One region of the Lysobacter sp. ESA13C genome, then DNA from elsewhere that is predicted to be linked to it. Evidence: predicted binding sites of a transcription regulator. Region 1 holds the regulator's gene; the other holds the start of a gene.
The links. Region 1 encodes sigma-54, which starts transcription at its own class of promoters, with help from an activator protein. Its sites were predicted from a motif close to TGGCACGNGCNTTGC; they were not measured.
Positions count from the first base shown of each region.

Region 1 (3,623 bases):
CAGGCCGCGCTGCGGCGGCAGTGATCCAGCAGGCGATAGCTCAGCTCGGCGACGTTCGGTGCCGTGCGCAATCGCTCGAGAAAGCCGTTATCGGCGAAGCGTTCGGCCAGTTCCGCCAGCAACTGCAGATGTTGCTGGACGTGGTGCTCGGGAATGGCCATGGCCAGGACCAGGTCGACCGGGCGCCCGTCGATGGCGCCGAAATCGATCGGCTGGGCCAATCTGAGAAAGGCGCCGCGGCTGTTTTCGAACAAGGGCGTGCGCGCGTGCGGAATGGCGACGCCGTGGTCGATGGCGGTGCTGGCGAGGCGTTCGCGTTCGCCCAGGCTTGCGCGCAGGGCGAACGCAGTGGAGGCATTGCCGTCGCAGAGCATGCGTGCGGCGACATCGAGCACGGTATTGCGATCGCCGGGTTCGACCACGATCGCGACCCGTTCCGCACTCAGTAATTCATAAAGCGGCATGACAGCGTGTCTGGATCGATGACCGGGTCCCGGGGACCGGGTTCAGCCTACGAATTCGCCATTGCGTGCGAGGCTTTCGCCACGGTGATGGTCGACTTGCTTGCTCTTGTGCTTCATCAGCAGGCGGTCGAGCTTGTCGGCGAGCAGATCGATGGCGGCGTACATGTCGATGGCGGCGGCATCGCAGTGCAGGGTACGGCCGGCGATGAGAACGGTGGCCTCGGCGCGATGGTCGGGCTTGTCGAGACTGAGCTGGGTACGCACGTCGAAGGGTTGGTCGAAATGGCGTTGCAGACGGGCCAGCTTGGTTTCCACATAGTCACGCAGGGCTGCAGTGACTTCCAGTTGCTGGCCGTGGGTTTCGATACGCATCGGAGACCTCCTTCACGTCGCGGGAGAATGCAGACTGGGCTCCGGACCGTCGGTCGTCGACGGCTCCGGGGCCTGATTGACGCCCTGGCCGGGGCCAGGGATTCCAGCATCTCACGCTCAGCTCTGGGTGCAAGTGGCAAGACCGCAACAATGGTCGTAGGCCACTGCTAAGGCACTGATTCTATGGGGAATTGAGGCCGAAATCCCGCGGCTTTGCGGGATTTGGCGGCCTCAGGCCATGCGCACGCGCTCTTGCGACGAGGGAATGCTCATCGCCTCGCGGTACTTGGCCACGGTGCGGCGCGCGACCGGCACGCCGGTGGCCTTGAGGGTTTCGGCCAGGCGCGCGTCGGACAGGGGTTTGCGCGGGTTCTCGGCCTCGATCAGGCGCCGGATCATGGCCTGGATCGCGGTGCTGGAGGCCTCGCCGCCGGAGCCGGTGTCGATGCCGGAGGCGAAGAAAGCGCGCAGCGGCATGGTCCCGCGCGGGGTGCGCGCGTACTTGCGGGCGATTGCGCGCGAGACCGTGGATTCGTGCAGGCCGACTTCGGTGGCGACCTCGCGCAGGGTCAGCGGGCGCAGCGCGCTGTCGCCGAATTCGAGGAAACCGGCCTGTTGCTTGAGCAGGCAGCGCGCGACCTTGAGCAAGGTGTCGCCGCGCGCTTCCAGGCTCTTGAGCAGCCAGCGCGCTTCCTGCAGATGGCCGCGCAGATAGCTGGCGTCGGAGGCGTTGGCGTGGCGGATCATGCTTTCGTAGCCGCGATGGATCGAGATGCGCGGACGCATCGCTTCCGACAGGGCCACGCGCCACAGGCCGTTCTGGCGCCAGATCACCACGTCGGGGGTGACATAGGTGTCGGTGGAGATCGCGCCCATCTGCGCGCCGGGACGAGGGTCGAGCGAGCGCAGCAACTGCACCGCGATCTCGACCTCGGCGATGTCGCGCTTGAGTTCGCTGGCCAGGCCGGCCGCGCCGATCCGCGGCAGGCGTTCCAGCGGTTCGCCGGCGATCACCAGGGCCAGGGCCTTGCCAGGGGTGTCGTCGGACAAGGTGTTGAGCTGCAGGCTCAGGCACTCGCTGAGCGAGCGCGCGCCGGAGCCGACCGGGTCGAAGCGCTGCACCTGGTGCAGCACGGTCGCGACTTCTTCCTCGCTGACGCCCATCGCCAGCGATTCGACGATCGCGGCCAGGCTTTCGCGCAGGTAGCCGTCGTCGTCGATCGCCTCGATCAGGGCCACGCCGATGCTGCGGTCGCGCTGCGACAGCGGGCTGAGGTGCAGTTGCCACAGCAGATGGTCGTGCAGGGTCTCGGCCTCGGCGACCTGTTCGGCCGCGGGCGAGTCTTCATCGCCGTGATCGGAGGGCCCGACCCGCTCGTACCAGGTCTCGCCGTCGTCCATGGTCCATTCGGGTTCGGCGGTCGGCGCTTCGGCGCCTTCCTCGGTGCTCGGCGGCGGGCGCGGTTCGTCTTCGTTGACCGCGGACGGGTCGGTCCAGTCGAGCAGCGGATTGCTCTCGATCGCGGTGGCCAGTTCGGCTTCCAGTTCGACAGCCGACAGCTGCAGCAGGCGAATCGCCTGCCGCAATTGCGGCGTCATCACCAACTGTTGTCCGAGCGAGGCTTGGAGGCGGGGCTTCATCATCGATTGCTAACGCGACCTGAGATGGCTGTCGGCCCGGGCCGCGCGTCGTGGGCGCCGTCCGCGCCCGGCAACCGCTAGGTTACAGACGGAACTGCTCACCCAGATAGACACGGCGGACATCGGGATTGGCCAGCAGCGCGTCCGGAGCCCCCTGCGCGAGCACGCCACCGTCGTTCAGGATATACGCCCGGTCGCAAATGCCCAAGGTTTCACGGACGTTATGGTCCGTGATCAACACTCCGATGCCGCGATTCTTGAGATGGCGCACGATTCGCTGGATCTCGCCGACCGAAATGGGGTCGACGCCGGCGAAGGGTTCGTCCAGCAGCATCAGGCGCGGGCGGGCGGCCAGGGCACGGGCGATCTCGACCCGGCGGCGCTCGCCGCCGGACAGGCTGGCGCCGAGCTGCTCGGCGACATGGGTCACCTGCAGTTCGTCCATCAGGCTGGCCAGCTCGCGCTCGATGCCGGCGCGGTCGAGGTCGTCGCGCAGTTCCAGCACCAGGCGCAGGTTGTCGGCGACGCTGAGCTTGCGGAACACCGAGGGTTCCTGAGGCAGGTAGCCGACGCCGTACTTGGCGCGGGCGTACATCGGCTCGGAGGTGATGTCCTTGCCGTCGAGGACGATCTGGCCGGCATCGGCTGGGACCAGGCCGACGATCATGTAGAAGCAGGTGGTCTTGCCGGCGCCGTTGGGGCCGAGCAGGCCCACCACTTCGCCCGCATCGAGGGTCAGGCCGAAGTCGCGCACGACCTCGCGCGAACGGTAGGCCTTGCGCAGGCCTTGTGCGACCAGCATCAGCCGCCTCCCTTGGCCGGCGCGGCGGTCTTGCTCTTGGGCAGCATGCGAATGTTGACGCGGCCGCCGGTGCCACCGCTCTCGACCTGGCCGGTCTTGGAGTTGTAGACGATGCGTTCGCTCTTGATGGTGTCGCCGTTCTTGTCGACGTAGGCGTTGCCGGTCAGGACGATGGTGTCCTTCGGCATGTCGTACTCGATCTTGTTGGCGCGGCCGTTGAACGGAGCGCCGTCGTCGAGTTCCTGCTTCAGCGTCGCCTGCGAGCCGGTCAGGGTGACGAAGCTGATGTCGCCGCCGGCGCGCTTGATGTCGGCCTTGGCGGCATTGATGATCAAGGTGCCTTG
Region 1 covers NZ_JAHXYK010000003.1:555,330-558,952, forward strand. The annotation lists gene LC490_RS08550 (PTS sugar transporter subunit IIA) at 1-464, opposite strand, end outside; gene raiA (ribosome-associated translation inhibitor RaiA) at 507-836, opposite strand; gene LC490_RS08560 (RNA polymerase factor sigma-54) at 1,068-2,477, opposite strand; gene lptB (LPS export ABC transporter ATP-binding protein) at 2,560-3,279, opposite strand; gene lptA (lipopolysaccharide transport periplasmic protein LptA) at 3,279-3,623, opposite strand, start outside.

Region 2 (3,623 bases), on a different contig from region 1:
GTCGGCGTCGCGGCGACTGGCGCGGCTGGCCGACAGATCGGCCAGGCCGGCGACCTGGAGATGCGGGCTGGTGTACAGGCGCTGATCCAGGTTCAGCGCGACGGCGCTGCGGCGGTTGTCGTCGCTGTAGCGCAGTTGCTGCGCGCTCGCGCCGAGCGAGGTGCGCTCGCTCGGCGTCCAGCGCAGGCCCAGGCTCAAGGCATCGGCATCGATGCCGGCGCCGCGCGCCTGCAACGAAGCGTCCGGGGTCTGCCGATACCAGGACGCATTGGCGCGCCAGGCATCGTTGAGGCGCCAACCGGCATCGACGTAATAACCGGTGCGGTCGCCGCGATCGAGCCAGCGGTCGTTGGCGCGGTCGATGCCGAAGCCCAGGCTCAGGCGGTCGTAGGCATACAGCGCGCCGATGCCGGCGCGGCGATCATGGACGCGGTCGCCGGGGTAATCGGCCCAGGCATCCTGCGCGTGCGCGGTGAGGCGCCAGCGGTCGTTGATCAGCGGGCTGCGCACCTCGAGGCGGTGCACGGCATCGCGGGTGCCGAGCGGCGAGGCGGTGGCGCCGCCGCCGCGCGCATCGCTGCGGCCGCTGGCGGTGCTGAACAACCATTGCCAGCCCAGGCGGCTGTCCCAGGACTCGCTCATCTGCCGCACTTGCACGTCGCGCGGGCGGTTGGCGATCAATTCGTCGTGGATCGGCCGCGCCAGGTCGACGCGGGCGTGGTCGAGATAGGCGCCGACCTGGCCGACGCGCGCGCCGACGCCGGTCGGTTCCAGCGTGCTCGCCATCTGGAAGCGTTGCAGCGCGCGATCGGTCCAGCCGCGTTTTTGATAAGCGACGCCGAGATTGGTCTGCACGCCGGGGTTGTCCGGCCCGATCGCCGCCATCGCTTCGAGTCGCTGCTGCGCGCCGACGGTGTCTTCGCCGTACAGGCGGATCATGGTCTGGGTGCTGTCGGCGTCGTAATGGCGCCAGTTTTCGACGCTCTGCTTGGCGCCGTTGACGCGCACCCAGGCCGGTTCGGCGGCCTTGATCTTGTCGAGTTGGGCCAGGGCGTCGTCGAAACGCTCGCCTTCCGAATAGGCGTAGGCCAACTGCAGCTGCGAGTCGTGGTCCTCGGGCCATTCGCGCACGACGCGCTCGAGCACGGTCGCGGCTTCTTCGGGGCGTTTGTCGGCCAGCAGGGACGCGCCGACCTTGGACAAGGCATACATCGGTATCTCGACGCCCTCGGCCTGCAGGGCGCGGTAGCGTTCGACCACCTCGGCGTGGCGTTCCAGATGGTTGAGCAGCATCAATTCGTCGAAACGCGTGCGCAGGTCGGCCTGGCGTTGCTCCGGCGTCTGGGTGGCGCGGTACTGCTCGAAGGCGTCGCGCGCGCTGCGCATTTCGTCGAGGCGGGTGGCTTCGTCTTCGGGGTAGAGGCTGCCCCAGACCGCAAGGCGAGCGAGGCGGCCGGAGTCCAGGCGCTTGCGTTCGGCGGTATCGAACAGGTTGGGGCGAGCTTGGTACAAGGTCCAGGCGCGATGCGCGCTGCCCAGGTCGGCCAGGGTCAGCACTTGCAGGCGGTACAGGCGGTCGTCGCCGGGCGTTGCCGCTTGCGCACTTTCGATGCGGGACAGCGCAGCGAGCCATTGCCGGTCGGCGCGCAGGCGCTCGATCTCCGGCATCGCATTCGTTGCGGTCGTTTGACGCTCCGCAGCAAAAACTGACGTCAGGGGGCAGATTGCGCTCGCGGTCGCCAAGGCGATTGAGAGAGCAAGTCGGTGCGGAGTCGGCATGAGCGACAGGGTCCGTAAGGCAGGGGGGTGCAGATGCGATTTATTCCAAGATAAAAATGTGATGCAAATCACATTTGCAGGGAGGGTGGTGCAAAAGGTGTGCCAAGGGGCCCCGTCCGCTGCTTGAACGATGCTGGAAGTGCTTGTCTGGATTGGCTTTTTTATTCCCGCGACGCGGCTGCGGATGCTGCAGCGCGGTTTGACAAGCTCGATTTAGATCGATTTAAATCGTGAAAACAGGGGCCTGTGCCGGTCGGCACAGTGCGAATCGGAGGCAGTCGCCGTCCGGGCAATGGGAGCGGGAATGTCGGCAACGTGGAGAGCGCGCCGCGATGGCGCACGGGCAGCGGCGAAGCACACCTTGGCGCTGGCCTTGGCCGGGGCACTGATGCCGACGGCGATGGCCGGGCCCGCGCGCAGCTTCTGGACCTCGTTCGAGGCCGGTGAGCCGGCCGCGGCCGAACCCACGGCCGGACCCACGGCCACCGGGGCGGTGCCGCGCCTGAGTGCCGACGGCGGCCCGCCCCAGGCCGCCGCCCTGACCGCCAAGCCCGACATGGGCTTCAGCGGTGTGCGCGCGTTGCGTTACCAGGGCGTGGGCAGCGGCGCGGCGCAAAGCGTTCAGGCCTTCGAGGTCGACATCGCCGTCGCCAAGGACACGCAGCTTTCCTATCGCCTGTTCCCGCTGTCGAGCGCGCACATCGCCGGCCAGCCGGCGCCGTCGAAACTCGATGCGCTGCGCAACGGTTCGACCTATGTCGCCATCGACCTGGTGTTCGACGACGGCAGCCGTCTGTCGCAACGCAAGCCGCTCGATCTGTACGGCAACGCCTTGACCGCGCGCGAGCAGGGCATGGCGCGGCTGCTCTATCCCGACCAGTGGAACGCGGTCAGCAGCCGCATCGGCGAGGTCGCGGCCGGTCGCCGCGTGCGCAAGATCCTGCTGGTCCACGACGGCGACACGGCGTTGCCCTACCAGGGCTATCTGGACGACCTGCGCATCGCCCCGGCGCCGGCGCTCGCCAAGGGCAAGCGCGCGGCGCTGCGCCCGAGCGACTACGTCGACACCCGCCGCGGCAGCAATTCCAACAGCCGCTTCTCGCGCGGCAACACCTTTCCCGCGGTCGCGCTGCCGCACGGCTTCAACTTCTGGACCCCGACCACGAACGCCGGTTCGCACTGGATCTACCAGTACCAGGAGCGCAACGGCGACGACAACCGCCCGCGCATCGAAGCCTTCGCGCTGTCGCACGAGCCGAGCCCGTGGATGGGCGACCGCCAGACCTTCCACGTGATGCCGGCGATCGGCGAGGGCCGGCCCGAGTTCGACCGCAGCAAGCGCGCGCTGAGTTTCGGCCACGACGAGGAAACCGCGCGCGCCGATTACTACCGGGTGCGCTTCGACAACGGCCTGGTCGCCGAGATGACCCCGACCGACCATGCTGCGGTGATGCGCTTCACCTTCCCGGCCGAGCCCGGCGAGACTCGCGCGCAGTTGCTGTTCGACCACCGCGACGAACACGGCGACATCCGCCTGGACCGCGACGGCCGCGCGCTCAGCGGCTGGAGCGAGAGCATGAGCAAGCTCTCGACCGGCGCCTCGCGTTTGTTCTTCTACGCCCGGTTCGACCGCCCGATCCGCGACGGCGCCCGGCTCGACCGCGACAAGGCCGGGCGCGACCGCGTCTCGGCCTGGTACGGCTTCGACCTGAGCGGCGATCCCACCCGCCAGGTGACGATGCGCATCGCCACCTCGCTGATCAGCGTCGAACAGGCGCAGCGCAACCTGGAGCTGGAAATCGGCGCCGACGAAGGCTTCGACGCGGTGCGCGAACGCGCCCGCG
Region 2 covers NZ_JAHXYK010000006.1:287,661-291,283, forward strand. The annotation lists gene pgaA (poly-beta-1,6 N-acetyl-D-glucosamine export porin PgaA) at 1-1,668, opposite strand, end outside; gene LC490_RS14685 (GH92 family glycosyl hydrolase) at 2,084-3,623, shown strand, end outside.
Region 2: the regulator sigma-54 is predicted to act here: its motif matches at 1,870-1,884, upstream of pgaA (poly-beta-1,6 N-acetyl-D-glucosamine export porin PgaA).